Oharaeibacter diazotrophicus: one gene and its partner. The protein of the gene in region 2 interacts with the protein of the main gene of each other region in a pairwise test. Links are inferred from orthologs where the notes say so. Each region holds a gene or a part of one and is shown on either strand. Other genes may lie near its edges.

Region 1 (2,804 bases), 1.1 Mb from region 2 along the record:
CAGCGGCCAGTCCGACACCTTCGACCACATCCCCTTCTGCGGGGCGTCGGCGGGAATGGCGAGGTTGGCGAGCAGCGGGTCGGCCGTCTGCGGGATCGCGACGTCGGCATGGGCGGCGGAAATGCCGCCGGCGAGCACCGCGGCGGCGGCCACCAGATCGTATGAACGCATGACGCTTCCCGTGACTGGGGTGATCGGTAGCGTTCGATACAAAACAATTCGGATTTTATCTATCGCACGCTTGCTTTTACCTTAACGTCGAAAGGTTTCACGCCAATCTCAACACGATGGCACCCATGGCGATCGCCGCGGTGACGGCGAGCTTGCCGGCGCCGATCCGTTCCTTGAGCACGAAGGCGGAGATGGCGGTGGCGAAGATGATCGACGTCTCGCGCAGCGCCGCCACCACGGCCACCGGCGCGTGGGTCATCGCCCACAGCGCCAGCCCGTAGGACGTCATGGTCGAGAAGCCGCCGACGAAGCCGAGGCCGAGGTTGCGGCGGGCATAGCCGACGAAGGCGCCGCCACGGCGCCAGAGCGCCCAGGCCACCAAGGGAAAGGCCGGGATCAACACGACCCACAGCGTGTAGGCGATCGGCGCGCCGGACCGGCGCACGCCGAGGCCGTCGATCAGGGTATAGGCGGCGATGACGAGCGCGTTGAGGAGCGCGAACACGGTGGCGCGGCCGGAGGCGTTCATCCGCCCGATCAGCGACAGGCCGATCACCCCGGCGGAAATGGTGGCGAGGCCGATCCATTCGCCGAGCGCCAGCGCCTCGCCGACCAGCGGTCCCGACGCCAGCGCCACGATCAGCGGCGCGGTGCCGCGCATCAGCGGGTAGGTCTGGCTCATGTCGCCGAGGCGGTAGGCGAAGGCGAGCAGCGTGAAATAGGCGGTCTGGCAGAGGCAGGAAGCGGCGATGAACGGCCAGCTCTCCGGCGCCGGCTGCGGCAGGAACGGCAGCAGCACGGCCGCGATCACCGACGCCGTCGCCGCCACCAGCACCGAGCCGAACGACTTGTCGGCGGCCGCCTTGAGGATGGCGTTCCAGGTGGCGTGGAGCGCGGCGGCGACGATGACGGCGAGGAGGACGGCAGCGGACATGATGCCGCGACCTTATGCGGATTCCCCCGCACGTGACAGTTCCATGACGGCGCCGGGGCCATCGGATGCGGGTGCATTTCGCGCCCGCCCGCCGCTCGCGCCGCCCCGCCCGTCTCATACCGGTCTCGGCCTTTCGGCCGGCGCCGGGTCGGGCGCTTCTCGCCCGCAGTGCTCCGACCACGGGTCGGAACTCGCGGGCTCGGTATCAGGCCCCGATCGCCTCGGGGTCCGCCGGCTTCAGCGACACGCTCTCGCCGCAGCCGCAGGCACTCACCTGGTTCGGATTGCGGAAGACGAAGCCGGTCTTCAGCGTGGTGCGCTCGAAGTCCATCTCGGTGCCGAGCAGGAACAGCACGGCCTTGGGCTCCACGAACACGGTGACGCCGTGCTCGTCGATCCGCTCGTCGCCCGCAGGCGCCTCGCGGGCGAGGTCCATGGTGTAGCTCATCCCGGCGCAGCCGCCGTTCTTGACGCCGACCCGGACGCCCGCCACGGGTTCGTCGGCGTTCTCGATGATCTCGCGCACCCGCTCCGCCGCCGCCTCGGTGACGGACATCACGGTGAGCTTGCGTCTGGCAATGGCCATGTGGGGAACTCCTGGAGGGTGCGGCAGTCGGGCTTCGGGCTTCGGCAGTCGGACGCGGTTGCAGCCGCGCCGTCCGCTGGGGCAACCGACTGCCGAAGCCCGACTGCCGACTGCCGTCACATCAATACCAATTCAACGCCACCTGCGCTTCTTCGCTCATCCGGTCCGGCGTCCACGGCGGATCGAACACCATCGAGACCTTGACGCCGGTGATGCCGGCGACGGCGCCGACGGCGTTCTCGACCCAGCCCGGCATCTCGCCGGCGACCGGGCAGCCAGGGGCGGTCAGCGTCATGTCGATCGAGACGAAGCGGTCGTCGTCGATGTCGATCTTGTAGACGAGGCCGAGTTCGTAGATGTCGGCCGGGATCTCCGGGTCGTAGACCGTCTTCAGGGCCTGGATGATGTCGTCGGTGACGCGGGCCAGTTCGTCCGCGGGGATGGCCGATCCGGCCACCGCCGCGGCGTTCGGCGTCGTCTCCGCCGTCGTCGCCTGCTCGTTCATGTCGGACCTCATCGGAACATGGTCTCGGCCTTGCGCAGCGCCGCCACCAGCGCGTCGACCTCGGCCCTCGTGTTGTAGAGCGCGAAGGACGCGCGGCAGGTGGACGTCACGCCGAAGCGCGACAGCAACGGCATCGCACAATGTGTGCCCGCGCGCACCGCGACGCCAGAGCGGTCGATGATGGTCGCGACATCGTGAGCGTGCGCGCCCTTCATCTCGAAGGCGACGATGGCGCCCTTCTCCCGCGTGGTGCCGAAGATGCGGATGGAGTTCATCTCCGAAAGCCGGGCCATGGCGTAGTCGCGCAGGTCCTCCTCGTGGGCGAGGATGGCCTCGCGGCCGAGGCTCTCCATGTAGGCGAGCGCCGCGCCGAGCCCGATCGCCTGCACGATCGGCGGCGTGCCCGCCTCGAAGCGGTGCGGCGGCTCGTTGTAGGTCACGAAGTCCTCGGTGACCTCGAGGATCATCTCGCCGCCGCCCTGCCACGGCGGCATCGCCTCGAGCAGTTCGCGCCGCGCCCACAACACGCCGATGCCGGTGGGGCCGTAGACCTTGTGGCCGGTGAAGACGTAGAAGTCGCAGCCGAGCGCCCGGACGTCGACCGGCAG
Region 2 (2,730 bases):
TCGGACCGACGCGGGGCGTCCGCTTCGCCGCCTTCCCGCGTCGTGGCCTCCGCCGCGGAAAGGGGCACTTCTGGATCGGGGCGGAACGGACGCCGTGTCCGTCCGCCACGACCCGAAAAACTGTGGCGCCCACCCGTGGTAATGGCACAAAGGGCCTTTCCGGACAAGAAACAGGCGGGTTCCGGCCCGGCTTCTTAACAGCCGCTTAACCCTCTTCGCAGAAGATGCGGGGTCCGTGGTCGGGCTCGCGAGCGCCGGCACCGAGGCCGTCGCCGAAACCGGCCGCGAACCCGCGGGTCGCACGACCCGTGCCGAGTTGGCACGGCCACGGCGGGACCGGCGGCGCCGGGTGGCCATCGGAACATCGGACAAATCCTTGACCATCCTGCATTTTTCGCGTCCGGACGGCCGCCGGCCGGATCGCTCGCGGTCGTGCCCGGATCGCGGTCGCCCCTGCAGACGAGGATTGCAGTTTCGGTTGATACGCAACCGGATTTCCGCAGGGTTAACCCGCATTAACCATGTTCGCAGAATGCTCGGTCCGACGCCGGCTTAAGGCGCCGGCAAGGGGCCCTCGGCAGGCTCGTCGGAACCCGCGCGGGCCGGATGGTCCGCCCCGTGCGGATTCGCCTTGGGATCCGTGACGATGCCGGGACTTGCCGTCGGAGAGGCCGAGCCGATCGACTTCGCCCACCTCGATCGCCAGACCTTCGGCGACGCCGGCCTCGCGCGCGAGGTGCTCGGCCTGTTCCTGACGCAGTCGGCGGCCCTGGTGGCGGCGATCGAGGATCCCGGCGCCGACCGTGCCGGGGCGGCCCACAAGCTGCTCGGCTCGGCGCGCGGCATCGGCGCGCCCGCGGTCGCCGCCGCGGCGGCCGAGGCGGAGCGGGCCTTCCTCGACGGATCGGTCGAGGCTGAGCGGGCCGTCGGCGCGGTCCGCCGGGCGGTCGAGACCGCGGCCGCGGCGATCCGGGAGCATCTTCGCGGCGGCGCGTCGGCTTGACGTCGGCGGCGGGGCCGCTATGACCGGAGCGACCCCGCGAGAAGTCCTGGGAACGCCGAGAAACCCATGCCCAAGATCACCTACGTCGCGCCGGACGGCGCCGAATACGCCGTCGACGCGCCCGTCGGCTCGACCGTGATGGAGAATGCCGTCAAGCACATGGTGCCCGGCATCGAGGCCGAGTGCGGCGGCGCCTGCTCCTGCGCCACCTGCCACGTCTACGTCGACGATGCCTGGACCGATCGCGTCGGCCCGCCGGAGCCGATGGAAGAGGACATGCTGGACTTCGCCTTCGACGTCCGGCCGACCTCCCGGCTGTCGTGCCAGATCAAGGTCAAGCCCGAGCTCGACGGTCTCGTCGTGCGCATTCCCGAGCGTCAGGCCTGAGCCCGTCGCGGCGGCCCGTCGTGACGGGTCGCCGCGAAGCCGCGCCCGTCAGGGCAGGGGCACGTAGATGTCGGTGAGGAGCGCCGCGGGCGGGGTGACCGCGGGCGCGTTCAGGTAGTCCTCGAACGAGGGCCGGTCGGCGGGTTCGAGGCCCGCGGCCGGCAGCGCCTCGCCGAAGATCCGCCGGTAGGTCCGGTGCAGGTCGGCGTAGGGGCCGACGTGGCGGAACACCGCGTAGCGGCCGCCGGCGATCACCACCTCCTCGGCCGGCGGGGTGACGACGACCGTGTCGTCTACCGCGAGGCAGGCGTGCGCGCGCAGGTCGGCGGCCGGCACGGTCTTCGGGTCGTCGTAGGGGATCGCGAGGACGCGCGGGCGCTCCCACGACAGGCCGGCGGCCGCGGCCCATGCGGCGAGCTGGCCGTATTTCGGGCCGATCTCCGTGTAGGGCCCCCGGTGGGGAACCGCGGCGCAACGGATCGGGGCGATGGTGCGGATGTCGAGTTCGGTCATGTCGTTCTGCTCCTGCCTGAAGGCGGATCCGGCCCTGAGCGCCCCCGGCGTGGCGCCGAAGCGACGGCGGAAGGCGCGGGTAAACGCCGCCTTCGAGCCGAAGCCGGCCCGCCGCGCCACCACCTCGATCGGCCGGTCGGTACGGGCGAGTTCGCCCGAGGCGCGATAGAGGCGCAGACGCTGCACGGTCTCGGCGACTGTCTCGCCGGCGAGCGCGGCGTAGATCCGCTGGAAGTGGAAGCGGGAGAAGCAGGCGACGTCGGCGAGACGGTCGAGCGAGAGGTCGCCGTCGAGGTTGGCGTCGATGTAGAGCGCCACCTTGGTCATGCGTCTCACGTATTCGGCCCGTGTCGTCCGTTTCGCCATGTCCGTCCGTCCTCCACGGCCGATCGAATGCCACGGCCGTCGTTGATCGGTCTTGCGGTCGTCGCCGGCCGGTGGCGCCGTCAGCGCGGGATTCATCTTTGTCGTGCAGGATGCCGCGTCGGGGCGATCATGGGGAGGGCGTCCGCCGTGCGGCTCAGGGCACTCGACGGTCTGCGCGGCACCTGTTCGGTGCTGATCGCGCTCGCCCATCTCGAGATGACCGGCTACGTCGGTTTCGGCGGCTGGCTGACGCGCGGCCACGTGCTGGTCGACGTGTTCTTCGTGCTGTCCGGTTTCGTGATCGCGCTGGTCTACGCCGACCGGCTCGGCGACGCCGCCGGCTCGGCCGCCTTCCTCGTCCGCCGGCTCGGGCGCGTCTGGCCGCTGCACGCGGCGGTGCTGACGCTGTTCGTGGGGGCCGAACTCGCCAAGATGGTCGCCGCCGCCGGCTTCGGCTACGT

Evidence for each region. Proteins that work in one complex are often made in the same cells at the same time.
Region 1: the proteins of EDD54_RS07790 (region 2) and sufA interact in binary tests that used the Escherichia coli proteins (3 or more experiments, as listed by UniProt). The link is inferred for Oharaeibacter diazotrophicus from one-to-one orthologs.

Annotation. Positions count from the first base shown.
Region 1 is NZ_SNXY01000006.1:552,828-555,631, reverse strand. Bases 2-2,798 are described here. They hold sufA (Fe-S cluster assembly scaffold SufA), read right to left. Parts: upstream 1,692-2,798; coding sequence 1,311-1,691; downstream 2-1,310. Other genes in these bases: EDD54_RS02775 (cysteine desulfurase), read right to left, coding at 2,205-2,798; EDD54_RS02780 (SUF system Fe-S cluster assembly protein), read right to left, coding at 1,813-2,208; EDD54_RS02790 (EamA family transporter), read right to left, coding at 269-1,105; EDD54_RS02795 (AbfB domain-containing protein), read right to left, coding at 2-171. Also shown: more of EDD54_RS02795, read right to left, coding at 1-1; more of EDD54_RS02775, read right to left, coding at 2,799-2,804. UniProt on the Escherichia coli protein: Is able to transfer iron-sulfur clusters to apo-ferredoxin. Multiple cycles of [2Fe2S] cluster formation and transfer are observed, suggesting that IscA acts catalytically.
Region 2 is NZ_SNXY01000006.1:1,652,536-1,655,265, reverse strand. What follows is about bases 7-2,729. They hold EDD54_RS07790 (2Fe-2S iron-sulfur cluster-binding protein), read left to right. Parts: upstream 7-1,069; coding sequence 1,070-1,390; downstream 1,391-2,729. Other genes in these bases: EDD54_RS07780 (acyltransferase family protein), read left to right, coding at 2,417-2,729; EDD54_RS07785 (AraC family transcriptional regulator), read right to left, coding at 1,439-2,269; EDD54_RS07795 (Hpt domain-containing protein), read left to right, coding at 647-1,003. Also shown: more of EDD54_RS07780, read left to right, coding at 2,730-2,730. UniProt on the Escherichia coli protein: Ferredoxin are iron-sulfur proteins that transfer electrons in a wide variety of metabolic reactions. Although the function of this ferredoxin is unknown it is probable that it has a role as a cellular electron transfer protein.